3 regions of the Comamonas sp. AG1104 genome follow, and region 3 is predicted to be linked to each of the others. Evidence: predicted binding sites of a transcription regulator. Region 3 holds the regulator's gene; each other region holds the start of a gene.
What was found. The regulator FNR, encoded in region 3, switches genes on or off when oxygen is low (the NO sensors DNR and NnrR bind a similar motif). The targets are predictions, from matches to a motif close to TTGATNNNNATCAA.

Region 1 (9,987 bases), on a different contig from region 3:
GTCTGCCTGCGGCCGTAAAGATCGGCAATCTGGTGCTGGCCATGGGCAAGTCCGTGGTGTTTGGTGTGCTGATTGCCCTGATCGGCTGCCATTGGGGCCTGAAGGTAGAGCCCAATACCCAGAGCCTGGGGCGCGGCACCACGGCGGCGGTGGTGTCATCCATCACCATGGTCATCATCGTGGATGCCATCTTTGCCATCCTCTTCAGAAACGTGGGCTTTTAGGATGAACTACCCCCTGTGCGGCTTCGCCGCTTCCCCCAAAGGGGGCGACATCTTCGCTGAGGGGCGGCCCTTGCTCGGCGTCTCTGGCTTGGGTCGCGCCAGCCTCGCGCGGCGGGGGGCACGCAAATGACAGAGGTGATGCGCAACCGCCGTATCGAGGGGGCCGTGGGCGACTACGCGCCGCCGCAGGATGTGAAGCCGCTGGTGCAGGCGGTGGACCTGTGGACCGAATTTGGCGAAGGCGCATCGCGCTTTGCCGTGCACCAGGACTTGAACTTCGATGTCTACCCAGGCGAGATTCTGGCCCTGGTTGGCGGCTCCGGCACGGGCAAGACGGTGCTGCTGCGCCAGATCCTGGGGCTGCTCTCGCCATCGCGCGGCACGGTGACCGTGGACGGACGGCCCTCGCGCGAGGTCATCAGCGGCGAGCTGGCGGCGAGTCAGGTGGGCATGCTGTTCCAGCAGGGGGCGCTGTATTCGGCCTTCAATGTGCTGGACAACATCGCATTTGCGCTGCGTGAGCAGGGAACCTTGCCCGATGCCGTGGTGCGCGATGCGGCCATGGTCAAGCTGCAGATGGTGGGCCTCAAGCCAGAGCATGCCTCGCGCATGCCGGCAGACCTGTCGGGAGGCATGATCAAGCGTGTGGCGCTGGCACGTGCGCTGATGATGGATCCGCCGCTGCTGCTGCTCGACGAACCCACAGCGGGACTGGACCCCAAGGGCTCGGACGAGTTCTGCGAGCTGCTGCGCGATATCCATGCCGAGCTGGGCCTGACCGTGATCATGGTCACCCACGATCTGGATACGCTGTTTGCACTGTCCACACGAGTGGCCGTGCTGGCCGAGAAAAAAGTGCTGTTCACCGGAGCCCCGCGCGATGTGGCCCGGATCAAGCACCCGTTTATCGAACATTTCTTCCAGGGAGAGCGTGGCCGCCGTGCCATGGCCCCGGTGCAAGGCGGCGTGGCCGCAGAGGAAAGCTGATGGAAAACAAGTCCCATGCCATGGCTGCCGGCATCTTCGTGCTGGTGGTTGCGGCCCTGCTGGCAGGGCTGGCCGTCTGGCTGACGCGCGACAACCGCGAATACCAGCTCTACGAAATGTCCACCAAGGATGGTGTCAGCGGTCTGCAGCCCCAGGCCACGGTGCGCTACAAGGGCGTGCCCGTGGGCAAGGTGGTGCGCATCGGCTTTGACCCGCAGATTCCCGGCAATGTGCTGATTCGCATTGCCGTGGGCGAGGATACGCCGGTCACGCCGGCCACCTACGCCCAGCTTGGCTATCAGGGGGTGACGGGGCTGGCCCATATCCAGCTCGACGATGACAGCAAGGCTTCGCAGCCGCTCAAGCCTGGGCCCAGCGGCCTGCCGCGCCTGCCCATGAAGTCCTCGCCGCTGAACATGCTGGCAGACCAGGGGCCGGTGCTGCTGGAGCGGGTTGACGAAATTTCACGCCGCCTCAATGCCATGCTGGGTGAGGACAACCAAAAGCGCGTGAGCGCGGCGCTGGACAATATCGCGGCCGCATCCGGAGGGATCAAGGATCTGGCCGAGACCATGAACAAGACGGCCAAGGACTTTCCTCAGCTCACGACGGATGCGCACCAGACCCTGCAGTCCCTGACCAAGGCCGGCAATGCCGCCACGGGCGTGGCAACCGATTTGCAGCAGACCGTGCGCAAGGTGAATGCGCCCGACGGCCCGCTGCAGCAGATTGCCGAGGGCACGCAGGCCCTGTCGCAGGCGGCCGAGTCGCTGGGGCGCAGCACCTTGCCGCGCATGAACGGTGCGGCGGACGATGTCTCGCGTGCCGCGCGCACCATGGGCGCGGCGGCAGGCCGCTTCAATGACAACCCGCAGTCGGTCATCTACGGTCAGGGCCTGGGCCTGCCAGGCCCCGGCGAGCCCGGTTTTGTGGCTCCGGCCAAGTGAAGCCGCAACAAGGACACGACTTGCGCAAATTCGGACCAGGCAGGCTGTTTCTCGATGGAAATGCCTGCTGCCCATTCCGGCTGGCCTAAGTCCCAAAGGAATCAATATGGCAGACACAAAGATTTCACTCACCGGCCGCGGAGCACGGCGATTGCTGGGCGCTTCTTCCCTGGTGCTGGCGCTTGCCGCCTGCTCGGGCCTGCCCACGGCACCCACGCAGCCGGTGCGCTATGACCTGGGCATGACCGACCTCACGGCGCCGCTCGCCAATGCAGCCGCACCCTCCGTGGCGCCGACGCCGCTGGTATTGGCTGAAGTCCAGGCTCCGGGCCTGCCCGAAGGCTTGACGGCCATGTTCTACCGCCTGAACTACAGCGACAGTCAGCAACTGCGTGCCTACCAGAACGCGCGCTGGAGCCTGCCTCCAGCCCAGATGGTGGAGCAGCGCCTGCGCATGCGCCTGGGGCTGGAGCGCCCCGTGCTCTCGGGCAAGGACAATGTCCGCCCCCTGCAGGCCGACAAGCGCTCGATTGCGCAGCTGCGCGTGACGGTGGACGAGTTCAGCCAGGTCTTTGACAGTGCCAGCAGCAGCCGTGCGCTGCTGCGCCTGAGTGCCAGCCTGATTGGTGCCGGTGAGAGTGCGGGCAATCAGTTGCTGGGCCAGAAGGTGTTCACGGTCGAAGTGCCAGCTGCTGCTGCCGACGCTGCCGGCGGTGCCCAGGCCATGGCGCGTGCTGTGGATGAGGCGGCTGCCCAGCTCAGTCGCTGGTTGCAGGGCTACGGGCGCTAGAGCCCGAACAGCCCCAGGCATTTCCGCTCCCAAAGCCCTGCTAGTCAGGGCTTTGTTGATTCCGGGCAAGTCCTGGTTACTTGCGGGCAGCTGCTTTGCTGATGTGGGTCAATGGCCGGGCCAGGCCTTGTTCTTAAGCTGCCAGTTCCTCAACCTCGCACAAAGAACTGCCATGGCCAGCCTCGAATGGAATGCCGCTCTCATCCTGGATTTTCCCGTCATGGACGAGGTGCATGAAGAGTTCGTCACCCTGCTGGCCCAGGTGGAAGCTGCGGGCGACGAGCAGCTGTGCGCGCTCTGGGACGAGCTGATTGCCCACACCCAGCAGCACTTCGATCAGGAGGACCGCTGGATGCAGACCACGGGATTTGCCACGGGCAACTGCCACAGCCAGCAGCACAAGGTGGTGCTGGCCGTGCTGCGCGAGGGAGCGGTCAAGGGCAGTCAGGGCGATCTTGCCACGATCCGTCATATGGCGGCCGAGCTGGGCCCCTGGTTCAGTCACCATGCGCAGAACATGGATGCCGCGCTGGCCTTGCATATGCGCCGCGCGGGCTTTGACCCGGTGACCGGCGCGGTGCTGATGCCCGAGGCTTTGCCTGCTGAGCCGATCACCGGCTGTGGTGGTGCCTGTGGTGAAACTGAAAAAAAGGAAGTAGTAACTGCCTGAAACTGACGCGCGCTAAGGCGAGAGACAGCGACCAAGCGCCGCCGCGCAGCGAAGCTGCCGTCCCCCCTTGGGGGAAGCGGCGTAGCCGCTCAGGGAGTCAAGGATATATTGCCGGGGAGGCCAGGATGGGGAAGATCTTGATCAGGCCTCCCGCCATCACCTCGATGGCCAGCGCGGCCAAAATTAGGCCCATGAGCCGGGTCATCACATTGATGCCGGTCTTGCCCAGCACGCGGGCAATCGGGTGGGCCAGCGAAAAGCAGACCATGATGGCGGCGGCCACCACCACGCCATAGCCGACCAGTGCCACATGCTGCCAGATGGTGCGCGCCTGATCGGCATAGATCACCACGGTGGACATGGCAGCAGGCCCGGTCAGCAGCGGAATGGTCAGCGGCACGACGGCGATGCTGTTGCCCTCGGCGGCCTTTTCGACGCCGGCTGCCAGCGTGGCATTGTTGGGGCGGTCTTCGGCGGGGCGGGCGTTGAGCATGTTCATCGCGCTGATCAGCAGCAGCAGGCCGCCGCCGACCTGAAAGCTTTGCAGCGAGATATTGAAGAACTGCAGAATCTGCAGCCCCAGCAGGGCGCAGACCGCAATCACGCAGAAGGCGGCAAAGGCGGCGGTGCGAATCGTCTGCCAACGCTGCTCGGCGTCGAAGCCGGCCGTGTAGTGGATGAAGAACGGGACGATGGCCAGCGGGTTGATGATGGCGACCAGGGTGATCAGCGGCTTGATATCCATTACAGCTCGCCTCCGGGCATGGGGGGCTTATCGCGACTGTCGGCCTTTTGTGGGGCTGAGATAGCTGGCATCAACACTCCTGTGAAAAAATGGCCGAATCATCGACGCGGCATCAGCCATTACAGCATTGCTGGCGGTCGCGTCGCGGATTCCCCTTTTGAACCATGTTAAGGAGCTTCGCAATGGGCAGCTTTGTTGAACTGACAGCCGTGGATGGCGCAAAAACCCCCGCTTATGTGGCCATGCCCGAGGGGCCGGCACGCGGTGCCATCGTGGTGCTGCAGGAGATCTTCGGCGTGAACTCGCATATCCGCTCCGTGGCAGACCGCTACGCAGCCCAGGGTTATGTGGCCGTGGCGCCCGCCATGTTTGCCCGCGTCAAGCCCGATGTGGAGCTGGGTTACAGCGACGAAGACATGAAGGCCGGCTTTGCGCTCAAGACCGCAGTGGAAGCCCTGCCCGAGCCCGGTGCACTGCGCGATGTGGAAGCGGCCGTAGCCCATGCTGCGACGCTGGTGCCCGGTGGCAAGATTGGCGTGGTGGGCTTTTGCTGGGGCGGCCTCATGACCTGGCGCTCGGCCTGCAATCTGGCTAGCGTCTCGGCTGCAGTCTGCTACTACGGCGGCGGCATGACGGGAGAGCTGGAGGCCAGTCGTCAGGCGCTGTGCCCGGTGCTGGCCCATTTCGGCAGCAAGGATCACTACATCTCGCTGGAGTCCGTCGAAGCCTTCAAGAAGGCTCAGCCCAAGGTGGAAGTCCATGTCTACGAAGCCGACCATGGCTTCAACTGCGACCAGCGAGGCTCCTACAACGCGCCTGCTGCTGCGCAGGCCATTGAGCGCACTCTGGCCTTCTTCGCCCAGCATCTGGGTTGATATAAAAACCATAGCTGCTTGTGCTTGATATATAAGCGCAAGCAGCTGTTTTTATCTAAAGCCCGTTGCCGCTGGGCGGTCCCCCATCAGAGACATCAAGCAAGCGCCGCCGCGCAGCGAGGATGTCGTCCCCCTTGGGGGAAGGCGCGGAAGCGCCTCAGGGGGTCATTCTTTTTCTTCGCTTTCCAGGTAGCGGCGGCGCCAGAAATAGGCCACCAGCACCACGGTGATGATCACCATGGCCACCAGGGCCCAGATGAAGCCGTCCTTTTTGTGCACGAAGGGGATGAACTCGAAGTTCATGCCGAAGATGCCGGCAATCAGGTTCAGAGGCAGAAAGATGGCCGTCACCGTGGTCAGCGTGCGCATGATGTCGTTGGCGCGGTTGCTCTGCGCCGAAAAGTGCATCTGCACGGCGGTCTCGGCGCTTTGCTCCATGCGGTGAATATGGTGGGTCACCCGCTCTATATGTTCGAGCACGTCGCGCGAGCGCACGCGAAGCAGTTCGCGCTCATGTTGGCGCGCGGGTGTGTGCTCGGGCGGCCAGCCCTCCAGTGCCTCGGTCCAGTCCTGCACGGCGGCGCGCTGGTCTTCGCAGATTTCATCAAGCTGGTGCAGCGCCAGGCGCACGTCGAGCACGCTGGCCCAGTTGCTGAAGCGCTTGTTGGGCTTGAGCAGCGCCATCTGCCAGTGGTCGATCTGGCGCGTCAGCGTGCGGCGCAGGTCCAGATAGCCGTCCACCATGCCGTTGACCATGCGCAGCATCAGGTCCGCAGGCTCCACGGGCATCTTGGCGCTGACCTGGCGGCCGTCGGTCTTGGCGGGGCCGGAAATCAGGCGCTGCCAGAAGTTCTCCAGCACAAAGCAGCCGTCGGGATGCACGGACAGCAGTATCTGGTCATACAGCGCAAAGCCCACGGGTTGGGTTTCCACGCGTTGCAGTACCGGCGCTTCGCGCTGGCCGCTGTGGGCAGGGCTGTGGGATGGCGGCGGGGCGCTGGATGCCGCACTGCCGGTGCCGGCAGCCAGGGCAGGCAGGCCAGCCGGTGTGGCCACGGCTGTCGCGGGCGAGGCGTGGCTGCCGTTGAGTGGAGGCAGATGAGCGTCAGCCAGGCGTCGGAACACCAGCACGTCGTACACCGAGGTGTAGTCGTAATTGGAAGGGATGGCCGGATTCAGCAGGTCGGAGACATGCAGATCCACGAGGGCGGAGCCGCCCAGCCTGGCCAGCATGGTCTGAATGGCCGGCAACTGAGCCTCCAGCTCCGAGCGTGTGCAGGAGACCCAGTAAAACCCCGTTGTTGCCGCCTGCGTGGGCAGTCCGTCAACTGGCTGGGCATAGAGGGGAGAGATATGCAGCACGCGCATGGGAATAGGCAGTCTCGATGTCAGTGCAGAAAGCAGATGCAAAAACGGCCCGTGCAAGCTGCCCGGGCCGTCAGATCATGCCTGAAATGCTCTCAGGCGCAAGCATGACCTGCGCTGACAGCTATCAATTTTGTTACAGGCCACGCAGCTTCTTGGCGGCGTCGATGGCAAAGTAGGTCAGGATGCCGTCGGCGCCCGCGCGCTTGAAGGCCAGCAGGGCTTCCATCATCACGGCGTCGTGATCGAGCCAGCCGTTGGCGGCAGCGGCCTTGAGCATGGCGTATTCACCGGACACCTGGTAGGCGAAGGTTGGCACCTTGAACTCGTCCTTGACGCGGCGCACCACGTCCAGATACGGCATGCCGGGCTTGACCATGACCATATCCGCGCCTTCGGCGATGTCCTGCGCCACTTCGCGCAGGGCTTCGTCGGTGTTGGCGGGGTCCATCTGGTAGACATTCTTGTCGGCCTTGCCCAGGGCGCCGCGTGTGCCCACGGCATCACGGAAGGGGCCGTAAAAGGCGCTGGCGTACTTGGCGCTATAGGCCATGATGCGGGTGTGAATATGGCCTTGAAGCTCCAGTGCCTCGCGGATGGCGCCGATGCGGCCGTCCATCATGTCGCTGGGGGCGACCATGTCCACGCCGGCTTCGGCATGGGCCAGGGCCTGGCCGACCAGCACTTCCACGGTGTCATCGTTGATGATGTAGCCGCTCTCGTCCAGGATGCCGTCCTGACCGTGGCTGGTGTAGGGGTCCAGGGCCACATCGGTCATCACGCCCAGCTGGGGGAATTCCTTCTTCAGCGCACGCACCACGCGCGGGATCAGGCCGTCGGGGTTCAGGGCTTCCTTGCCGTCGGGGGTCTTGAGGCTGGCTTCGATGGCGGGGAACAGCGCCAGATAGGGGATCTCCAGCTTCACGCATTCCTCGGCCACGGGCAGCAGCAGGTCCAGGCTCAGGCGGTCCACGCCGGGCATGGAGGGTACGGCCTCGCGCTTGTTCTGGCCTTCGTGCACGAATACGGGGTAGATGAAGTCGTGCGGCGTCAGCACGCTCTCGCGCACCAGATTGCGGGTGAAAGCATCGCGGCGCAGGCGGCGCGGACGATTCTGGGGAAAAGGAGTAGGGCTGGACAAATGCATGGGGAAAATTGTGCCCCATTCGCCATGGCTTGGCTTGCAGGTGCGTGACTATTCCATGACGGCTGTCGCATTGCGGGGTAAAGACGCGACGTGCAGCAGCTGTGATGCGGCACAGGCCTTTACACTGGCTCCATGCTATGGGTCAAAGCCTTCCACATCGTTTTTGTCGCCAGCTGGTTTGCTGGTTTGTTCTACCTGCCGCGCATCTTTGTCAACATCGCCATGGTCACGCCGGGATCGGTGGCAGAGCGCGAGCGCCTGCTGCTGATGGCGCGCAAGCTGCTGCGCTTCACCACCATGCTGGCCGTGCCTGCGCTGGGTCTGGGTCTGTGGCTGTGGCTGGGCTGGGGCTTTGCGGGTGGCTGGCTGCATGCCAAGCTGGCCGTGGTGCTGCTGGTCATCGGCTACCACCACAGCTGTGCCGTGCTGCTGCGCAAGCTGGCGGACAACACCTGCCATAAAAGCCATCGCTGGTTCCGTTTCTATAACGAAGTGCCGGTGCTGCTGCTGATCGCCGCCGTGATTTTGGTGGTGGTCAAGCCCTTCTGAGTCTTGTGCCGAGAGTAGGAGGCGACTGTGTCCGATTCCGCGGTGCCAGTGATTTCCATGCGCCATACCTCGGCCTGGCCGCTGGCGCTGGTCTATGGCCTGCTCATCGTGTTTGCCAGCCTGTTCCCGTTCGACGGCTGGCGCGCCCAGGGCATCGATCCCAGCGTATTCCTGTTCGCCAGGATTCCGCCGCCGTACTGGACCTGGTTCGACGTCAACACCAATATCGTCGGCTATGCGCCGCTGGGCTTTTTCCTGGCGCTGGCCCTGATGCGCTCGGGTCAGCCCAGGTTGGCCGTGCCGCTGGCTTTTCTTGCCGGCACGCTGCTGTCGCTGTGCATGGAGTTTCTGCAGATCTATCTGCCGCGCCGCGTGCCGTCCAATCTGGACCTGGTGCTCAATGCCGGCGGTACCTTGATCGGCGCTCTGCTGGCTGCTCTGCTGGAGAAGCTGGGGGCTCTCTCGCGCTGGAGTGCATTTCGCAACCAGTGGCTGGGCGAGGGCGGTGCTGGCGTGCTGGTGCTGCTGGCGCTGTGGCCGTTTGCGCTGCTGTTTCCGGCGGCCGTGCCGTTTGGCCTGGGTCAGGTGCTGGAGCGCATCGACGACACCTTGCAGGACTGGCTGCTGAACACGCCGTTCGAAGACTGGCTGCCTCTGGGCGACTTCGCCATGACGCCGCTGTCGCTGGTCACGGAGATGCTATGCGTGATGCTGGGGCTGTGGATTCCCTGCCTGCTGGCCTATTGCGCCGTGCGCCATATGGGCCGCCGCGCGTTGGCCGGGCTGCTTCTGGTGGCGGCAGGGGTGGGGGTGACGGCGCTGTCGGCTGCGTTGAGCTGGGGCCCGGCCCATGCCTGGGAGTGGGTGGATCTGCCGGTGCGCCTGGGTGTCTGGGGCGGGCTGGGCCTGGCCGTGATTGCATTGCCTGCCTCGCGCCGCATGTGCGCCGTGCTATTGCTGCTGGTGCTGGTGCTGCATCTGAGCATCCTCAATCAGGCGCCGACCAATGTGTACTTCGCCCAGACCCTGCAGGCCTGGGAGCAAGGCCGTTTTATCCGCTTCTACGGCCTGGGCCAATGGCTGGGCTGGCTCTGGCCTTACGTGACACTGGCGTATGTAGTGATTCGACTCTCGCGTCGCCAGCAGCCTGCCTAGAATGACCCACCATGAGCGACATCCAGAACCAAGACCAGGCCGGTGGCTACTACCAGCGTCATATCTTCTTTTGCCTGAACGAGCGCCCCAACGGTGAGGACTGCTGCGCTCTGCACGGCGCCAAGGCGGGCTTTGACCACTGCAAGCGCAAAGTCAAGGAGGAGGGGCTGGCCGGCAAGGGACAGGTGCGTGTGAACAAGGCCGGCTGCCTGGATCGCTGCGCCGGCGGTCCCGTGGCCGTGGTCTACCCCGAGGCCGTCTGGTACACCTTCATCGACGACAGCGATATCGATGAAATCGTCGAATCCCACCTCAAGAACGGCAAGGTGGTCGAGCGCCTTGTACTGCCCGAAAGCGTGGGGCGGTGATCTGGCTGTCTTGAGTCCTTTGGTCGCCCCGACAGGCTTGCGGCAAGGCGGCTCTTGTCTGGTGCGACCGACTTTGGGCTTGCTTGTTCAGGAACTTTAAGTGTTTTCAAGCGTCAGCCCAATTACAGCAAGCGCAAAAAGCTACAACTAGGATAGCAATCGTGA
Region 2 (9,987 bases), 260 kb from region 3:
ACCTGGGCAGCCTGTACGCCAACGACTTCAACCAGTTCGGCCGCACCTATAGCGTGCGCGTCCAGGCCGATGCCGCCTACCGGGCGCGTGCCGAAGACGTGGGCCTGCTCAAGGTGCGTTCCACCACGGGCGAGATGGTGCCGCTGTCGGCGCTGATGAAGCTCGAACCCAGCTTTGGGCCCGAGCGCGCCATGCGCTACAACGGCTTTTTGGCCGCCGACGTGAATGGCGGGCCCGCTCCTGGCTTCTCCTCGGGTCAGGCCCAGGCAGCCGTCGAGCGCATTGCTGCCGAAACCCTGCCGCCCGGCATAGGTTTCGAGTGGACCGAGCTGACCTACCAGGAAATCCTGGCCGGCAATTCCGCCGTGCTGGTGTTCCCCATCGCCATCCTGCTGGTCTTCCTGGTGCTGGCGGCTCAGTACGAAAGCCTGACCCTGCCGATTGCCATCATCCTCATCGTGCCCATGGGCCTGCTGGCCGCCATGACGGGCGTGTGGCTGAGCGGCGGTGACAACAATGTGTTCACGCAGATCGGGCTCATCGTGCTGGTGGGGTTGTCGGCCAAGAACGCCATCCTGATCGTGGAGTTCGCCCGCGAGCTGGAATTTGCCGGCCGCACGCCCGTGCAGGCCGCCATCGAAGCCAGCCGTCTGCGCCTGCGCCCCATCCTCATGACCTCGCTGGCCTTTGTCATGGGCGTGCTGCCCCTGGTGCTGTCCACGGGCGCGGGAGCTGAGATGCGCAGCGCCATGGGGGTGGCGGTGTTCGCCGGCATGATCGGTGTGACGGCCTTTGGCCTGTTCCTCACGCCGGTGTTCTATGTGGTGCTGCGTCGTCTGGCCGGCAACCGTCCGCTGCAGCAGCATGGCAGCCATGTGGCACCGATCAGCGAGCCGGGTCACGGCGCCTCGGCCCTGCCCATGCCTGCTGCACCGCGCGGCCATGACGAATAAGCCCCAATCAACCATGGATTCCGATATGAAAACGATGCAAGGCATTCGATCCCTGATGCCGTCCCTGAGCGCGCTGACGGCAGCTTTGGTGCTGGCAGGTTGCGCCAGCGCACCGCCCACGGTGGCCGAGCATGCCGGCGTTGCCGTGCCAGCAAGCTTCAGCGCCCAGGCCGCAGCCGCGGGCTGGACGCAGGCTGCCCCGGCAGAGGCCCAGCCGCGCGGTGCCTGGTGGCTGGTATTTGCCGACGCCGAACTCAGCGCTCTGGTGGAGCGCGCGGGTGAAGCCAATACCGATGTGCAGACCGCTGCGGCACGCCTGGCCGAAGCCCGTGCGCTGCTGCGCTCGGCCGATGCCCAGCGGCAGCCGCAGATCGGGGCCTCGGGCGGCGCTGTGCGCCAGGCCGGGCTGAACACCGCGAGCGGCATGCAACCCGCAACCCTGGTCACGGCCGGCTTGAACTTCTCCTACGAAGCGGATCTGTTCGGCAGGCTGTCGCGGGCCAGCGAAGCGGCACGCGAGGATGCCAATGCACGCGAAGCACTACTGCAGAGCACGCGCCTGATGGTGCAGGCCGATGTGGCGCAGACCTATCTGCAGCTGCGTTCGCTGCAGACCGAACGCCAGCTGGTCGAGCAGAGTCTGGTGGCCTATCGCGAGACCTTGACGCTGATCGAGAAGCGCTTCCGGGCCGGCGATGCGGCAGAGCTGGACGTGGCGCGCATGCAGACCGAGGTTTCGGCCACCGAGGCCGAGACGCTGGCGCTGGAGCGCCAGCAGGCGGCCCTCACGCATGCGCTGGCCGTGCTTGTGGGCGATATCGCCACAAGCTTCACGCTGGCTGCACAGCCTGTGCTGGCAACGCTGCCTGTGATTCCGGCAGGCGTGCCTGCGACGGTGCTGGCGCGCCGCCCCGATGTGTCGGCGGCCCAGGCTTCGGTGCTGGCTGCCCAGGCCCGCGTGGGCGTGGCCCAGGCCGCATGGTTTCCGGCTATCACGCTCACGGGCAATGGCGGCTATGCCTCTCCGGAGCTGGGCGATCTGTTCAAGTGGTCGGCGCGCTCCTGGGGCATAGGCGCCTTGCTGTCCCTGCCCATCTTCGACGGCGGCCAGCGCGCAGCGCAGGAAGAGGGCGCACGTGCGCGTCTGGAGGCAGCAGTGGCCGCCCAGCGCGGCCAGGTGCTCGCGGCCTTTCGGGATGTGGAGGATCAGCTCAGTGCCTTGCGTCTGCTCTCGGGTCAGGCCCATGTGCTGGGGCAGGCCGTGCAGTCTGCGGAGCGCGCCACCCATCTCTCGGACGTGCGCTATCGCAACGGTCTGGTGAGCCAGCTGGAGCTGCTGGATGCACGCCGCAACGAGTTGCGCAACCGGCGCCAGGCCCTGCAGGTGCGCACCGCGCAGTACACCGCCACGGTGGCGCTGATTCGTGCACTGGGCGGAGGCTGGGACAGCGGCGAGCCCGTGGCGGCTCGTGGATGAGGAGGGGCCTGCTCCGGGCAGGCCTGAGCTGGGCCCAGATGCAACATCATCGCAGGCTCTGTGCCGGCCCGCGTCTACCGCTGTCGGCAGCTGCCTCTCTGCGTTGAGTGATGAAGCTCGGCACAAAGGTCTTCGGCCGCCAAGAGGCGGGCTCTAGCCTATCCCCGCGTGGTGACCGGATTGCAAAGCGCAGTCCTCAGTGCGCGTACCGCGCTATCTACCGTGGTGAGTACCGGCAGGTTCGACGCTTGCTCGCAAACCGCCCTGGCTCTTGCCATGCTGAACTGCGCCAGAGCGATACGGGTACATCCTTCGTCTCTCAATCGAGCGGCTTGGGCTGCAATGAGCGCGTCGTGGCGGGCCAGGTCTCCCGCATTCATGGCCTGCAACGCGCCTTCGGCCAGAGCCAGAACGAGGTCGGCATCCGGACCGAACTCGGGCGGCATCGACTTCAGCGTGGGCGCAAAAGTCGCGATGAGTCCAATTTTTCCGGGCTGTCGCAGTGCTTCGGCCACCATGGCCTCATTGGGCCGAAGCACCGGGAGGTCGGCATGCCGCGCAGCGACCGCATCGATGCAGGATCCGAATGCCGAACAGGTGAAGAGAATAGCTTGGGCACCCGTGCCCACTGCGTAGTCGGCCAGGACCTCGAAGCGCCTGTGCATGGCTGTGTCGAGTCCGTGGCTGCTTCGTGCGAGGTCTGCCGACAGGCTGTCGTCCAGCAGGTTCATGCGAACGGCTTGCGGCCAGTCTCGGTCGAATGCGGCGTTGATGGGCTCGACCGAATGGCTAAGGGCGTGAATGAGAGCAATCCGAGTCATATGTTGGTGCCTGGAAGTTCGAGGATGTCAGATGCCCTTTGAAGAAGGATTCTCGAAGCCTTCTCTGGTTTCTGCGTTGAGTGGGTAGTTGATGTTGGTCCCCTTCGGTGGAATCGGCGACATGAACCACTTTTTGTAGAGTGTCTCCATTTCGCCTGATTTCATCATTCCGACCACCACGCGGTCTACCAGCGCCTTGAACTGCGGGTCGTCCTTGCGCAGCATCAGAGACTGATTTTCTGTGCGCAGGTTTTCGCCCGTGATGATGAATTCCTTCGGGTTCTGGGTGTTCGCGATAAGACCTGCCAACAAGATGTCGTCGAGCACGAAGGCGGCTGCACGGCCCGAATTCAGCAGCAGAAAGGAGTCGAGATGGTCTTTCCCGGACAATTGTGTGACCTCCAGCACCTTGCCACGGTTGGTTTCACGCAGGAGTCGGAACGAAGTCGTGCCAGCGGTGGTGACAACCGACTTGCCTTGCAAGTCAGCAATGCTCTTGATGCCTGAGCTGGCCTTGACTGCCATGCGCACGTTGTATCGGAAGATGTCCGGAGAAAATGCCACGTCCTTCTGGCGTTCTACCAAATTGGTCGTGGAGCCGCACTCAAGGTCGACCGTCCCGTTCGTCACAAGAGGGATGCGGTTCTGCGACGTCACCACCTGGTACTTGATATCGATTTTGGGCTGTTTCAGCTCGGCCTTGATGGCGTCCACAATTTTCATGCAGATGTCGAGGCTGTAGCCGATGGGGGTGGCGGTATCGGAGATGTATGAGAATCCGAAGGAGGCCTCGCGGTGACCCAGGGTGATAGTCCCGCTCTCCTTGATCTTTTTCAAGGTAGGCGACTCCTGTGCGAGGGCATCCAGTGCGGGGACAAGAGCAGTGGCCATCATGGCGGCAGCCGCGACGTTTCGGATAGACAAGCGCATGGTATTCCTGAATGAGAGAGTGGGGTTGAGAACGGGGTGTGGGAGTCTTCAGGCCGCGATTGCGGCTTGCCGGGTGATGGCGTCCACGGACTCTGCCAACAGACTGGCAATGGTCTTGAGCTCATCGCGGCTGGCGATATAGGGCGGTGCAAGCAGCACATGGTCTCCGTTGACTCCATCGACAGTGCCTCCGAACGGATAGCACAGCAGGCCCCGCGCCATGGCGTCCTTCTTGAGATTTGCATTGACCTTGAGCGCCGGGTCGAATGGGCGTTTCTCGGCTTTGTCTGCAACCAGCTCAATGCCCCAGAAGAAGCCACGACCGCGCACGTCCCCCACGTGAGGGTGGTCGGCGAAGGTTTCGCGCAGCAGCGCACCGAAGAAGGCACCGTCCTCCTGCACCTTGGCCAGAAGTCCGTCCCGGTGGATGACCCGCTGGACGGCAAGCGCCGCAGCACAGGCGACGGGGTGTCCTAGATAGGTGTGCCCGTGCTGGAAGAAGCCGCTGCCGAAAGACATGGCGTCAACAATGTGCTTTTTTGCAAGCACCGCGCCTATGGCCTGATAGCCGCCTCCCAGTCCCTTCGCGACGGTCATCAGGTCCGGGCTGATGCCTTCCTGCTCGCAGGCATGCAGAGTCCCGGTCCGTCCCATGCCGCACATTACTTCATCGAGGATGAGAAGCACGCCATGGCGGTCGCAGACTTCGCGCACGGCCTTGAAGTAGCCAGGTACCGGAGTCAACACGCCTGCAGTTGCTCCGCCCAAGGTCTCTGCCACAAAGGCGATGACTCGCCCCGGACCTTGGGCGAGGATGGCCGTATCCAACTCTTGCGCCAGCCGTTGTCCATATTGCTCGGGAGTTTCTTCGGCGCGTTGTTCGCGATACGGGTAGCAAGGCGCCACATGCGTGGCAGGTACCAGAATGGGAGCGAAAGGGGCGCGGCGCCATTCGTTTCCGCCAACGGCCAGAGCACCCAGGGTATTGCCGTGGTAGCTCTGTCGCCGGGCAATGAAATGTGTGCGCTCAGGCTCTCCGATTTCCACAAAGTACTGGCGTGCCATCTTCAAGGCGGATTCCACAGCCTCGGAGCCACCGCTGACCAGATACACATGGCTCATGCCTTCAGGCGCTGTGCGGATGAGCTCGTCTGCGAGTTCCTCGGCCGGCCGAGAGCTGAAGAAACTGGTATGCGCATAAGGGAGCTGGTCGATCTGGGCGTGCATCGCCGCAATCACGTCTGGATGTCCGTGGCCCAGTGATGAAACGGCTGCGCCCCCGGATGCGTCCAGGTAGCTATGGCCGCTGGCATCCTGAATTCGCATGCCGTGAGCCGATACGGCAACGGGTGGGGCGGTTCGCAGATGGCGGTGAAAGACGTGCGTCATGTGGAAGATTCCGAAAGCTGATGCGGGTGCTTGGAGGTGTTGCTGTGTTTTGGAACTAATGTTCTATTAAAAGAATTTAATGGAACAAATGTTTCGTCAAGAGGTATTTTGCTGAGTTGTATGCTTTGGGAACATTTGTTCCATAAGCGTTCCAGCCAAGCATCTGGCGAGGAAAGCTTTCGATTGAGTCTTCAACCATGACTGTCAAAGACGAGCTGCGAGGCCGCTTCAACTCACTGAGTCCAGCTCTGCAGCGGATTGCGAAATACGTGCTGGACCATCCCAACGAAGTGGTCACCAGTTCGATGCGCACCGTGGGTATCAGTGCGGATGCACGTCCGGCGACGCTGGTGCGATTTGCTCAGCAGCTAGGATTTGCCGGCTGGCCGGAACTCAAGCAGGCGATTGCGCAGGAGATGGGCTTGGGTCGGGAAGCCTATGGCGACAGGGCCCGCTCTTTGCTGGAGCGCGCCAGTGAGCAAGGTCTGGCGGGCGAGATATTTCAGGTTCACAAGGCGAACCTTGAGGCCACGGAGCGTCATAGCAGGAGCGGGCTCAACGATGCGGCCGTCTTGTTGGAAGCGGCGCCCAATGTTCATGTAGCGGGGTTTCGTGCCTGCTTTCCCATCGCGTTTTCTTTCGTCTATGTGTATCGGCTTTTCAGAAATTCCGTGCATCTCATAGACGGCCAGGGCGGCTCTCTGGAGATGCAGACTCGATCCATGACCGAGGAGGATGCACTCCTGGTCATCAGCTTCGCGCCCTATTCCCGGGAGGTGCTGCAGGTGGTGGAAGCAGGCAAGCGTGCTGGCTGCAAAGTAATTGCCATTACCGATAGCGATGCCTCGCCGCTGTCGCTTTTGGCGGATGTGACGTTGCTTTTTTCGACACAGAGTCCTTCATTTTTTCCATCGATTACCTCGGGGATGGCATTGACAGAGTCGCTGCTGGAACTACTGGTCAGTCGCGCGGGCAAGCCGGTCATCGACCGCATTGAGAGGGCAGAGGCCCACCTGTTCGAGTCAGGCGCCTATGTGGATGCCGGGGGCCGTAGCCGAGGCAGCTAGTACCGCCGAGGGCGCGGGGCACCTAGCTCGTAACAGAGTGACGCGGCAGGGCACCCCATCTCCAATGACGCAGCAGCTCAGGAGGGCATGTATTGGAAAAGCCGGAGACGGCAGCGAGCCGTTGGTGCGGGCAATCGACGCAGCCCGCACGTGGTCGCTATGGTTTCGGTTGATTTGATGGGCGTCAAGGCAAGACTTGAGGCTCTGGAAACGCAGGTGCCAGTGGTGCTAGATTCATTGACGGTCCATGTGGATCGTCAATGGGTGCTTCATGAACATCACTTTTCACGGTGCGGCGCAGTCGGTTACGGGATCCTGCTTTCTGGTCGAGGCGCATGGGTGTCGCTTTCTGATCGACTGCGGCATGGCCCAGGGCGGTCGCGAGGCTGACGAGCACAACCAGCAAGCCTTTGCCTTTGATGCCGCAGGCCTGGACTTCGTCGTTCTGACCCATGCGCATATCGACCACAGCGGCCTGCTGCCCAAGCTCGTGGCTCAGGGCTTCAAGGGCCCTATCTATGTCACTCTGGCCACTAAGGACCTGCTCGAAGTCCTGCTCAAGGACAGTGCCCATATCCAGATGATGGATGCCGAACGGGCGGCGCGGCGTCAGCGCGAAGGCAAGCGGCGCGAGCGAGAGTCGGCGGTTCCTCTGTACTCGCTGGCCCATGTGGCGAGCACGCTGGAGCAGGTCCAGGCCATGCCTTATCGCCACAGCTTCAAACCTCATCCTGCGGTGACAGTATGTTTTCAGGATGCCGGGCATATTCTGGGCTCGGCCATTGTGGAGCTGTGGCTGGCAGATGGTCATGGCGGCTCGCGCAAGCTGGTGGCCAGCGGCGATCTGGGCCAGCCGGGGCGGGTGATCCTGCGCGACCCCACGCCGATCATGGATGCCGATCTGCTGCTCATCGAGTCCACCTATGGCGACCGGCAGCACAGGAGCACGGGCGATACCCTGGAGGAGCTGGTCGATGTGGTCACGCGCACGGTTCCCCATGGCAATGTGGTCATCCCGGCATTTGCCGTGGGGCGCACGCAGGAGCTGCTCTATCACTTTCTGCAGCTGATCCAGCAGCAGCGTCTGCCGCCGGTAGAGATATTTGTGGATTCACCCATGGCGGTGGCGGCCACGGACATCACGCTGCGGCACTTCAGCGTGTTCGACGAGGAGGCCAGGCAGTTGCTGGGCAGCGTCAAAAGACTCAAGGAGTCGCCGCACATTCATTTCATCAGCGATGTGGAGGACTCCATCAAGCTCAACCGCATCAGGAGCGGCGCGGTCATCATCTCGGCCAGCGGCATGTGCGATGCGGGGCGGGTGCTGCATCATCTGAAGAACAATCTCTCCAGGCCCGAGTGTGCCGTGGTGATCTGCGGCTTTCAGGCCGAAGGTTCGCTGGGGCGCAGGCTGGTCGACGGTGCCAGGTTGGTGCGCCTGCTCGGCGATGAAGTCGAGGTCCGTGCCGGCATCCATACCCTGGGCGGCTTTTCGGCCCATGCCGACCAGCAGGCCCTGCTGGACTGGGCGGCTGCGTTCACCCGGCCGCCGCAGCAGACCTTTGTGGTGCATGGGGAGCCGCAGGCATCCCGGGCCTTGGCCGCGCTGCTGCACGAGCGCCTGCATTTCTCGGTGCAGGTTCCGCAGCCCGGCCAGGTCTTCGAGTTCTAGCGCGTGCCGGGAGTCTCCGATATGCGGAATCCTCCTTGCGCGCGCCCTGTTGCATGATGTTCTGGCGGCGAAGGCTGATGCCGGTCGAGACCGGATTCGTGCAGCGGCTTTTCGGCACTGCGCTGGATGAGCTGCTGCCCGGCATGCGTCTGCATGTGCGGCGTCTGGGCGATACCAGGCGGGCGCTGTCCCTGGGGGGCGGGCGCATCTATCTGCCGCGCAACTTTTTTGAGCAGGCTGACCCGCATCGGCCGCTGCGGCTTGCCCATCCTGTGGTGGCAGGCGTCTTTGCCCATGAGCTGCTGCATCAGTGGCAGCGTCTGCAAGGCCGGGCGGTGACGTGGGAGGCGTTCGGCCTGCATCTGCGCGCGGCATGCCTGCGGCGCGATCCCTATCACTATCGGGCCTGTGCAGATCCGCAGCAGATGCTGCAGTGCTTTCTGGACGCAAGCGTGGAGCAGCAGGGGCAGATCTGGCAGGACCATGTTCAGGCCCTGGTGCAGGGCCAGCCTCTGGCCTGCATGTGCCTGATTGCCGAGCATGTGCACCAGGCTCAAGCTGTCCAATCCAGGTTGGGCCGGGTCAGCAAAGACTAGGCAGCCGGGTTGAGTGCGGCTATGAGATCGTGCTCGTCCACATCGCGCGCCGCGCCGAAGCCTGCGACATGCCTGCCGCTTTGCGGCGTGATGCAGACAAAACGAAAGTCGCCCAGCGCCGTCATGGGCTCGGCTTCGGGAAAGCGCTCCAGATAGCTGGCCCGGGCGCCATGCCACAGGCCGCTGTCGCGCGGCGGAGTGGATGCCACACCCTGAATGCTGATGCGCTCCAGCGCATGCACGGCTTCGCCTGCGGACTCTGGCCTGCTCATCAGCAGGCTGACGGCGGGATGCCGCTCCATGGCCTGTGTGTGGCTGGCCAGCGCGCTGACATGCAGTACCAGGCAGCTGAATTCGCCACTCCAGGCCCATGGCACCAGAGACAGGCCCGGGGCCGGAAGATATCCGGGCGCTGAAGAGCCGGCCTGCGGCTGTACGGCCAGGGCGGCGGTGCGCTGGCTGGCGAGTAGCTGGCGCAGCGACTGCTGCAGGCGTGATTCATGAGGCATTTGCGCATGGTAAGCCATAGCGCGGAGCCGGAGCAGGGCGAGCCGCGCCAGGTCGCACCAGTCGTCACCTGCGTGACCGGCTGTTGGGGGCATCCCGGATGCCGGGCCGAGGTTGCAGGCCTAGTCTTGCGGATTGATTAGTCCACCCGGACTATGTATACGCTTTTCTGATTGCCTGACTCATGCCCGCTCACCACAAGTTTTGGCCTAATCGGCTGCCATATTCCATCACCGTTCCAGCAACTAGCGTCTGGGAAAACCTTGCTATCAATGCCAGGCGCTACCCGGACAAGGCCGCGCTGGTGTTTCTGGGGCGCACCACGACCTATAAGCAGCTGTGCGAGGGCACGGAGCGCATGGCTGCCTATCTGCATGGCCTGGGCGTGAAAAAAGGCGACCGCGTCATCGTGCTGATGCAAAACAGCTCGCAATTGGTGCTGGCGCATTACGCCATCTTTCGTGCCAATGCGGTGGTGGTGCCGGTCAACCCCATGAATACGGCAGAGGAGCTCAAGCACTACATCACGGATTCGGGCGCCAAGGTGGCCATTACCACGGCCGATCTGGCGCCGG
Region 3 (9,987 bases):
TGGTCCGCGCAAGAAGGACGTTGACTACAAGGCTCAGGGTCTGGGGGACTGCATAGATTGCAAGCTTTGCGTTCAGGTCTGCCCCGTGGGCATCGATATCCGCAAAGGGCTGCAGTACGAGTGCATTGGCTGCGGTCTGTGCATCGATGCCTGCAACTCCGTGATGGACAAGATGGAGTATCCGCGCGGCCTGATCCGGCTGACCACTCAGAATGCCGTGGCCAAGGCCTGGAAGCAGGTGCAGGTGATCCGCCGCATTTTCCGCCCCCGTGTGTTGATCTACTCGGCCGTGCTGGTGGCCCTGAGCGCCGCCATGATCGCCAGTCTGGTGCTGCGCGAGCCGCTCAAGGTCGACGTGATTCGCGACCGTGCTGCGCTTTCGCGCATCGTGGCGGGAGGCAAGCTGGAGAACGTCTACCGTCTGCAGATCATGAACGCCACCGAGTCCGAGCAGCACTACCGTATCAGCGCCGTGGGCCTGGAGAATCTGGAAGTCGCATCCGAGCAGGAAGTGACCGTTGGCCCTGCCGAGACGCGCGGCATTGCGGTGCGGCTGCAGATTCCGTATGGCTCAGCAGCTCCCGGCTCGCACCCCGTACACTTCAATGTGGATGCAGTGACTGCCGGAGCAGGGCGTATTTCCGAGAAGACGGTATTCCTGGTGCCGCGTTAATGCCAGGTCTTGCCGGTCTTCGTGGGCCATCACGGAGGCCGGACAAGGACACTGCCAATCGGCAGCAATCTATGCCACCTTGCCATATGTGCCTGGGTGGCCAGAATTTTGGAAAGAGGTTTCATCATGTCGGCAGCACAAGCCAAGGTCTCGCAAACGGCCAAGATCATCCACCCCGAGGACGGCAAGCCGTGGTGGAAGTTTGCCCATGTCTGGCTCATCATCGCCGGCCCTGTGATCGTGGTGATTGCCGGCTTTGTCACCGCATACATCGCACTGAGCAGGCCCGATCCCGTGATTGACCCTGACTACTACCGCCATGGCATGGAAATCAACCAGCGCCTGAGCGAAAGTGAAAAAAGCATGGCCCCTGCAGTCACCGGCCGCAATCATGCGGCCACTCCAGCCAAGGATCATCCGCTGGATCGCTGAGCGCTCCGGCGCTTGCTCCGCCAAGGTCGCTTTTGCGGCCTTTTTTGTTCCCGATATCAAAATCAGAGCGTGCTGCGCATGCTCTGTCTAACGTTGATGCAGCAATAAATGGTTTTTTGTTATTAGGAAGGCGCAGGGTGCTACTGAAAAGAGAGTAATTCAGGGTTTCCCGCCACGGTGCATGCCCGCAGTCCTGCATGAATGGTCACCACTGTTGTGCAAAATATGACCAAGCCCACAGCCCAAGGAGAATCAGGATGGATGCTCGACGCTGGATGTGGATTGTCTGGCCGGCCTTTCTGGCGGCGGCAATCATGGAGATGGTGGTTTTTGCCTTTGTGGACCCGCTGGATGTGCACTGGCTGGGCTCCCCTCTGGACTGGTCGCGCCAGGCCATCTATACGGTCGCTTTTTTTGCCTTCTGGGTCGTGACCCTGATGGGAGGTGCGATGACGGTGATGCTGGGGCGCTCCGTCAGCGATCTCAATGGCGGCATTGTTTCCGAGCCTCTGCCCGAGTAATTCGCCCAGACAAAAAAGCCCGCTGTCCGCGGGCTTTGTCTTGAGTGCATCTGCTGACTCGGTTCAGCTCTGGCATTGCTGGCTGTTGACGATGCGTTTGAGCGCCTCGGTATCCAGAATGCGCAGGTGGCGCTGCTTGACTTCGATGATGCCTTCCTCGGCGAACTTGGAGAAGGTGCGACTCACGGTTTCCAGCTTGAGGCCCAGATAGCTGCCGATTTCTTCACGCGTCATGCGCAGCACCAGCTCCGACTTCGAAAAGCCGCGTGCCGACAGACGCTGGACCAGGTTCAGCACAAAGGCCGCCAGGCGCTCTTCTGCGCGCATGCTGCCCAGCAGCAGCATCACGCCATGCTCGCGCACGATTTCGCGGCTCATGACCTTGTGCACGTGGTTCTGCAGGGCCGTGACCTCGCGCGAGAGCTGCTCCAGTTTGTCAAACGGCATGACACAGACCTCGGCGTCTTCAAGGGCCACGGCATCGCAAGTGTGGTGGTCGTTGACGATGCCGTCCAGACCAATGATTTCGCCCGCCATCTGAAAGCCTGTGACCTGATCGCGTCCGTCTTCGGTGGCCACGCTGGTCTTGAAGAAGCCGGTTCGAATGGCATACAGGGAAGTGAACTCTTCGCCATTGCGAAACAGCAGCCCGCCGCGCTTGATTTTGCGGCGCGTGGCCACAATCTCGTCAATGCGCTCCATTTGTTCATCGTCCAGGCCCATGGGCATGCACAGTTCACGCAGATTGCAGTTGGAGCAGGATGCTTTGATGGTCTGAAGATTCATGGGCTTTTTGCAACCGCGCAGACAGGCACAGAGTGGAGAGTCGCGCTGGTCATTGACCTCGTGGTTGAAGATGAGATGGATCAAATTGTCGCAGCACTTGCCTTGAAGTCTCTTGATTTTCATCAAGGACAGGGTGATTGCCTTGGGGCACATTGCCTATATTCGTTCAAAAACATGCGCTTTTGCCTATTTTGGGCATGATTTTCAGGATCTGATTTCCATTGAAATATGCTCCATACAGTGTGTGGGCGCACCCTAACTCCCAGTTATGACCGCAGTCACGCCTGAGTTGCTGAGCCGCTTTGATATCCCCGGCCCACGCTACACATCGTTCCCAACAGCCGACCGTTTTGTTGAGGCTTTTGGTGCAGACGACTACATACTGGCACTAAAGCAGCGCAAGACGCATTCCGGCTCGCGCGCTTTGCCCCTGTCCGTTTATGTGCATGTGCCGTTCTGTGAGTCGCTTTGCTATTACTGCGCCTGCAACAAGATCGTGACCAAGCATCATGAAAAGGCTGCCGAGTATCTGGACTACCTGAGTCGAGAGCTGGCCATGCATACCGAGCATTGCGGCAAAGGCCAGCTCGTAAGCCAGCTGCATCTGGGTGGAGGCACACCGACCTTCTTCAGCGATGCCGAGTTGCAGCAACTGATGGTCTTGATGCGTGAGCATTTCAAGCTGGATCCGGCGGGCGAGTACTCCATCGAGGTCGATCCGCGCACCGTCAGCAACGAGCGGCTGAGAGCTCTCAAGGACATGGGGTTCAATCGACTGAGCTTTGGCGTGCAGGACTTTGATCCCGCGGTGCAGAAAGCGGTGCACCGCGAGCAGCCCGCCGAGCAAGTCTTTGCGTTGGTGGCCGAGGCGCGCCGCCTGGGCTTTGTCTCCATCAATGTGGACCTGATCTACGGTCTTCCCAGACAGACGCCCGAGTCTTTTGCGCGCACGCTGGCACAGGTCAATGAGCTGCGCCCCGATCGCATTGCGCTGTATGCCTATGCGCATCTGCCCGAGCGCTTCAAACCGCAAAGGCGGATCGAATCGGCAGACCTGCCCATGGGACAGGACAAGCTGAACATGCTCTCCGGCGCAATCGATGCGTTCATGAATGGCGGCTATGTCTATGTAGGCATGGACCACTTTGCACTGCCTGACGACTCTCTGGCCATTGCCAAGCGTCAGGGGCGCTTGCATCGCAACTTTCAGGGCTACAGCACCCAGCCTGATTGCGATCTGATTGCACTGGGCGTATCGGCTATCGGCAAGGTGGGCGCGACCTACAGTCAGAACGTCAAGACTCTTGAAGAGTATTACGACGCCGTCGATGGTGGCGTGCTGCCCGTGCAGCGCGGATTGGCGCTTTCGCGTGACGATCTGGTACGCAGAGCCGTCATCATGTCCATCATGTGCCAGGGCTCCGTCCTGTATGAACCCATGGAGCAGGCCTGGCTCATCAATTTCCGCGAGTACTTCGCTGCGGAGCTCGATGCGCTGGCGGAGATGCAGCGCAACGGCTTGGTCGAACTGTCCGTCGAGGGCTTCAAGGTCACCGGCCTGGGCTGGTTTTTTGTGCGCGGAGTAGCCATGCTGTTTGACCGATATTTGCAGGCCGACCGGAACCGCGCCCGCTTTTCACGCATCATCTAGCGCATGTTGTTTTCGCTGGTCTGGACTGCTTTGATCATGGGGCTCGTGGGTGGGCCCCATTGTCTTGTGATGTGCGCTGCCCCCTGCAGTGTGGTCACAGCAGCGAAGCCCATCGGTGGCGGGCAGCCCATTGCCGTGCACGGCCTGCAAAAACGCCAGTGGCTGCGTACTAGCCTGTTTCATCTGGGCCGCATCGCTGCCTATGCCCTGCTGGGCGGGATTGCGGCCGTGGCCATGGAAAGTCTGGCCTGGCTGACCAGTCAGACAACGGCATTGCAGAGACTTTGGACGCTGATGCATGTGGCGGTAATGGCCTGGGGACTGGCCATGGTGGTGCAGGCGCGGCAACCAGCCTGGCTGGAGCGGGCGGGGCGTTCCGTCTGGGCCAGGGTTCAGCCCTGGGTCACTGCGCCGGGCGGAAGTCTGGCCGCCGGCTTTGCCTGGGCACTGATGCCTTGTGGTTTGCTGTATTCGGCGGTATTGGTGGCAGCCTTGAGTGGCGGTGCCTGGCAAGGTGCTTTGTCCATGGCAGCCTTTGCAGTCGGCGGCGCAGTGTGGCTGCTGGCGGGACCCTGGCTGTGGCAATTGGGGCAGTCACATGTCAATGCATTGCGGGCCAGGTGGGGCACTAGAGTCGCAGGTCTGATGCTGATTGGTGTTGCGAGTTGGGCTTTGTGGATGGACCTGGTCTACAAACCCAGCCTTTGGTGCCGATAAGTCACACAAGAGGGGCTTGTTGATGCTGTTTGCATCCCAACAGACCCTAGTCATGGTTGAGCAGTCATGGAACTGCGGAATAATGTCTTATCTTGTGTGTAGCGCTCAAAGTGAATCGTTTCGTTGCTATTGATATCGGACAACTGCGTATCGGCATGTATGTCCATCTGGAGACTGGCTGGTTGCGCCATCCATTTCCCGTCAGCAGCTTCAAGATTGTCAATGACGAGCAGTTGCAGACACTAAGGACTCTGAAGCTCAAGGCAGTTCAGGTCGATCTCTCAAGAAGTGATCTGGAAGAGGCGGCAGCGTCTGTGGCTGCAGACCCTCAACCCGCTCCTTGCCCCCCCGAGAACGATGCGCATGCATGGCGCAACAGTATTTTGGGCCTGCAATCCAGGTTTCTGGGCGCGGTTTCCGTATTTGATGACGTGCAGGCCTTGTTGCCAGTCAACCCCGAGAAGGCTCGAACAACGACGGATATGCTGGTTGCGCAGCAAGTCGTCAAACTGGCACAGGCTCGTGATCTGAGTTTGCATCTGCTCGCGGATACGGGGGGCGCCACCTTTGGCGTTCATGGTGTCAATGTCTCCGTACTGAGTCTGTTGCTGGGCAAGACGCTGGGCCTGCGCAATGACGTATTGCAGGATCTGGGCACGGCGGCGCTGTTGCATGACATGGGCAAGCCGGGGCTGGAGATTTCCGCATCGGCCAACGCACTGAATCAAGGCACGGGCCGCACGCCTCTGCGAGAGACCGTGTATGCACGTCATGTCGGAGAGTCAGTGGCATTGGCTCTATCCATGGGCTATCCTCCTTCCGTCACGACGGCCATCGCCCAGCATCATGAATGGGCCGATGGGTCAGGCTTTCCACTCGGCTTGCTGGCCGCAGATATGGACATTGCCGGACAGATCCTGGCGCTGGTCAATAATTTTGAGCGCTTGTGCAATCTGCCACTGCAAGGCAACGAAATGACGCCTCATGAAGCCATGGCTGCACTTTACGGGCAGTATCGCCAGCGATATGCGCCCGATGTGCTCAAGGCATTCGTGCAGACCTTGGGGGTCTATCCGCCGGGCTCTTTGGTGGAGCTAAGCGATGGGCGGATGGGCGTGGTGGTGTCCGTCAACACCAGCCAGTCGCTCAAGCCGCAGGTGCTGACCTATGACATTCAGGCGCCGCAGAAACTGCGGTTTGTAGATTTGCTTGAATATGTGGGTTTGGGTATTCGCCGAGGGTTGACGCGAAATCAGCTTTCTCGAAATGCGTTAGAAGCTTTACAGCCGCAAAGGCGTCTTTGCTACTTTTTTGATAGTTCTGCAGCACCTGCTGCCGAGAAAGACCTCGCGTGACTTTGCAGCAGAGTTTTTTGATTGACCCTCTGCTTGCCTCCATGCTCGATGGTTTGCAGGAGGCGGTCTGGCTGCTGGATGCGCAGACGTTGCGTGTCGTGCATGCCAATGCAGCCAGTATGCAACTCACAGGCTACACGCCCGAGCAGGCGCAGGAGCAGTATGTTGATGTGCTGTGCGCCTCTCTGGTGCAAAAAGCGTTCTGGCAGGATGCCTCAAACTGGGTGGGTGGTGCGAAATTTCTCACGGAAATTTGTACAGCCAATGGTTCATTGACAGCTGTGGAGATGGGGGTGGGCTCCGTCGCCCTGAACCCGCGCTGGTTGATGCTCACCATGCTCGACCGCAGCGAGCAGTTGCGGCACGAGAGCGAACTGGACATGCTGCTTGCGGAGTTGCGGGCGACGCTTGAGTCCGCTGCAGACGGCATGCTGGTCTGTGATCTGCGCGGCGGCATTCGTGCATTCAACCACCGTTTCGCGGAGCTGTGGCAACTACCCGAACCACTGCTCGTGCAGCGAGATGATGCGGCCATCTTTACCCACCTGGAAGCGCAGACCATCAGCAGCGAGAGTCAGTTCACTCTTTTGCAGGATGCGCAGGACCTGTCGGCTCCTGAAACCTCGGAGGTACTGCAACTGCTCAATGGCAGGGTTCTGGAGCGCCGCTCCGTGCCTCAGCTCAGTCGCGGTGTGGCAATAGGACGTATCTACTCCTATCGAGACATCACGGTGGAATCCAGCTCGGCGACCGAGCTGCGCCTGGCTGCAAGAGTGTTCGAGTCCAGCCTGGACGGTATCTTCATTGCCGATGCCAATGGTGTCATCGTTCAGGTCAACCCGGCTGGCGGGCAGTTGCTGCATGGCAAGGCGGTGCTGGGGCTCGCTGCCTGGACTCTGTTCGAGTCCGAGGGGGGGGCTGTGTCCGACCTGCTGGAGCTGGCCGCTGCGCGCTGGGATGTGGGCAGCTTCTGGGAGGGCAATCTTTGGCTCAAGCAGAGTGAAGGTCAGCGCTGCGCGGTCTGGCTGTCCTGGGTGGCATTGCGTGACGGCTATGGGCGTCTAGTGCAAAGCATTGGCTTTATGCGCGACATGACCATGCAGCGCAGTGCACAAAAGCAGATTGAGCAGCTGGCTTACAGTGATGCGTTGACAGGGCTGCCCAATCGCCTGAGTTTGAGCCGTCACGTGCAAGCCGCCATCACTGCTGCGCGCTTCACACAGCAGCCTTTCAGCATTCTGTTTCTGGATCTGGACCGTTTCAAGATCATCAACGATTCACTGGGCCATGACTTCGGCGACCGGGTGCTCAAGCTGGTTGCTCAGCGGCTGAGCGGACTGCTGCGCCCTGCCGATGTGCTGTGCCGTCAGGGCGGAGATGAATTTGTTCTCTATCTGCATGATTGCACGGGGGAAGGGGCTTCGGCCGTAGCCGCCCGTATCCTGGACGAAATGCGCCAGCCCTTCATGCTTGACGGTCTGGGCTTTTCCGTTCAGTGCAGCATTGGGGCTGCGCAATTTCCGGCAGATGGTTTGACGCTGGACGAGCTGATTCGCCAGGCCGATATCGCCATGTATCGCGTCAAGGAGCGTGGACGCGGCAATTTCAGCTTCTATCAGCCGCAAATGAGTGCGGGTCTGCTCTCGCGCATGAAGCTGGAGCATGCCATGCGCCAGGCGCTGGACAAGGGGCATATGGCCGTGCACTTTCAGCCACAGGTACATATCCGTTCGGGTCGCATCGTGGCGGCAGAGGCTTTGCTTCGATGGACGGACCCCGAACTGGGGGTGATCTCTCCTGCAGCCTTCATTCCCTTGGCCGAGGAGTCCGGCTATGTGGTTGCGCTGGATGCCTGGGTGCTGGAGCAATCAGTACAAGAGGCGGCGCGCTGGCTGGCTATGGACATGCCCGTCAAGGTATCGGTGAATGTCTCCGCGCTGGAGTTCAGGCAGCCGGACTTTGTGGATCGCCTCAAATCTGTGCTGGAAGCCAGCGGCTTGCCGGCACAGTGGCTGGAGCTGGAGCTGACCGAGAGCATTTTGCTGCAGGAGGCGCAGGAAATGGCTTTGCGTGTCCACCAGATCGCAGAACTGGGTGTGGGTCTGGTCATTGACGACTTCGGTACCGGCTATTCGAGCTTGGCTTATTTGAAAAAACTGCCGATCTCCAAGATCAAGATCGACCAGAGTTTTGTTCGCGGCCTGCCGCACGATGCGGGAGACAAGGCCATTGTGGGCGCCATCATCAGCATGGGGCAGGCATTGGGCGTGGAGCTTGTGGCAGAAGGTGTGGAAACACAGGAGCAATGCCAGGCAATTGAGCAGTTACAAGGCGACTACTTTCAGGGCTATCTGTGCTCGCCAGCCTTGCCTGCGGAGCAATTCCGAAAGCGTTTGGAGCAGAGCGCATCCGAGCAGGAGCCGAGGGTTCAGCCGTATTCGCCGGATGACGATGCCAGCGGTATTCATATTGCAGGTCTGCAATAGTCGGGGGACATGCTTTTTTGCTAGGTTTCCTATCGTCTGATTTGACGATGCGCAGTTTCTGAGGATTCAGCAAAATCAAGGCATTTCTTGGGCCGACTTCCGGGTGCGTGCATCAATGAAGAACGCGCGCAGAGTTGAGTAACTGTGCAGTATTTGATGGGCCGGATTTTTTGAGACAGCAAATGCCCAAAAGCGATTACGCATCTTTTGATTTCTACAACTATCGCTCGGATGCTCTTCAGGCCATCGCCGGCTTTCCCGTTCCTAACGCTGTGGAGCCTGAGGCAGCTTCTTCGCCGGAGCAGGCATCGGTCATCGGTGCCGAAGCCCTGAGTCAACTGATTACTGCGCTGTACGAGTCAGCCATGGACCCGCAGAACTGGAAGGTATTTCTGGAGCTGCTGCGCTCAAGCGCCAATGGCAACTACGCCTCGCTCGTGGTGCGAGACCCTCATGGTGAGAATGTGGGCTGGGTAATTTCAGCAACGGGCGGTCGCTCCGAAGTCATTCCTTACGACCCTTATGCGCAATGGAGTCCGTTTCTCGGTATCGTCAAGGACAAGGTGCTCACCCTGCTGGATGTGATGACGGAGGCCGAATGGCATTCCTGTCGCTACTACACCGACTGGTGCAAGGGGGTGGACATCGAGCACATTCTGGCCGTGGATGTCATGACCGATAACGGCTGCTCCTATGGTTGGCGCATCACGCGGCCAGCGGCGGCGGGAGCATTCGATTCAGCACATCTGGACATGGTGCGCATGTTGGTGCCGCACCTCAAGCGGGTGTTGAACATGCAGCTGAATCTGCATCGCGACCGGCAGGTCATCTCGCTATACGGGCGTGCCACCGCGCAGCTGATGATGGGCGTGGTCATTCTCGATCAGACGGGGAAAATGATCGAGGCCAACCCGGCGGCCACCACCATTTTGAACGTGGGTGATGGAATACGGGTCAACAACGGTGCGCTCGAGGCGGTCTATGCCAATGACAATCGCCGGCTGCAGCGTCTGATCCGTGATGCCTTGCTTTCGCCCAAGCTGGAGAGCGTCTCCATGACTGAGGGCATGTCCATCACTCGCCAGTCCGGTCAACTCAACTGGGGTGTGGTGGTGCAGAGCATCTCTCCCGACGAATGGACCGAAGGCAAGCAGCGTCCCAGCGTAGCGGTTTTTCTGCGCGATACGACGGGCAAGGCAGAGCCGCCCGTCAAGCTCACACAACAGCTTTTCCATCTGACTCCTGCAGAGACAGCAGTGGCCACGCATCTGAGCAACGGCATGTCTTTGGAGGAGGCGGCCGAGGCGTTGGGTATCAAACCCAATACCGCCCGTGCCCATTTGCGCTCCATCTTCTCCAAGACCGG

Region 1: DFO48_RS11945 (hemerythrin domain-containing protein) is a predicted target of FNR. The motif match lies at 3,047-3,060, and genes of this name have one in related genera.
Region 2: DFO48_RS02440 (MBL fold metallo-hydrolase RNA specificity domain-containing protein) is a predicted target of FNR. The motif match lies at 6,812-6,825, and genes of this name have one in related genera.

Annotation. Positions count from the first base shown of each region.
Region 1 is NZ_QQAS01000004.1:5,767-15,753, reverse strand. Features, by position in the region: gene DFO48_RS11965 (ABC transporter permease) at 1-224, shown strand, start outside; gene DFO48_RS11960 (ABC transporter ATP-binding protein) at 351-1,211, shown strand; gene DFO48_RS11955 (MlaD family protein) at 1,211-2,158, shown strand; gene DFO48_RS11950 (ABC-type transport auxiliary lipoprotein family protein) at 2,265-2,948, shown strand; gene DFO48_RS11945 (hemerythrin domain-containing protein) at 3,121-3,618, shown strand; gene DFO48_RS11940 (MarC family protein) at 3,716-4,363, opposite strand; gene DFO48_RS11935 (dienelactone hydrolase family protein) at 4,546-5,238, shown strand; gene DFO48_RS11930 (magnesium transporter CorA family protein) at 5,404-6,606, opposite strand; gene hemB (porphobilinogen synthase) at 6,740-7,750, opposite strand; gene DFO48_RS11920 (CopD family protein) at 7,883-8,299, shown strand; gene DFO48_RS11915 (VanZ family protein) at 8,357-9,454, shown strand; gene DFO48_RS11910 (ferredoxin) at 9,466-9,822, shown strand; gene DFO48_RS11905 (alpha/beta hydrolase) at 9,984-9,987, shown strand, end outside.
Region 2 is NZ_QQAS01000001.1:546,140-556,126, forward strand. Features, by position in the region: gene DFO48_RS02410 (efflux RND transporter permease subunit) at 1-953, shown strand, start outside; gene DFO48_RS02415 (efflux transporter outer membrane subunit) at 967-2,430, shown strand; gene DFO48_RS02420 (aspartate/glutamate racemase family protein) at 2,589-3,251, opposite strand; gene DFO48_RS02425 (amino acid ABC transporter substrate-binding protein) at 3,279-4,145, opposite strand; gene DFO48_RS02430 (aspartate aminotransferase family protein) at 4,230-5,570, opposite strand; gene DFO48_RS02435 (MurR/RpiR family transcriptional regulator) at 5,768-6,637, shown strand; gene DFO48_RS02440 (MBL fold metallo-hydrolase RNA specificity domain-containing protein) at 6,909-8,309, shown strand; gene DFO48_RS02445 (hypothetical protein) at 8,387-8,905, shown strand; gene DFO48_RS02450 (pyridoxamine 5'-phosphate oxidase) at 8,902-9,414, opposite strand; gene DFO48_RS02455 (long-chain fatty acid--CoA ligase) at 9,597-9,987, shown strand, end outside.
Region 3 is NZ_QQAS01000001.1:283,905-293,891, forward strand. Features, by position in the region: gene ccoG (cytochrome c oxidase accessory protein CcoG) at 1-673, shown strand, start outside; gene DFO48_RS01280 (FixH family protein) at 800-1,105, shown strand; gene DFO48_RS01285 (hypothetical protein) at 1,363-1,626, shown strand; gene fnr (fumarate/nitrate reduction transcriptional regulator Fnr) at 1,690-2,412, opposite strand; gene hemN (oxygen-independent coproporphyrinogen III oxidase) at 2,681-4,063, shown strand; gene DFO48_RS01300 (sulfite exporter TauE/SafE family protein) at 4,067-4,780, shown strand; gene DFO48_RS01305 (HD-GYP domain-containing protein) at 4,891-6,135, shown strand; gene DFO48_RS01310 (bifunctional diguanylate cyclase/phosphodiesterase) at 6,177-8,621, shown strand; gene DFO48_RS01315 (helix-turn-helix transcriptional regulator) at 8,804-9,987, shown strand, end outside.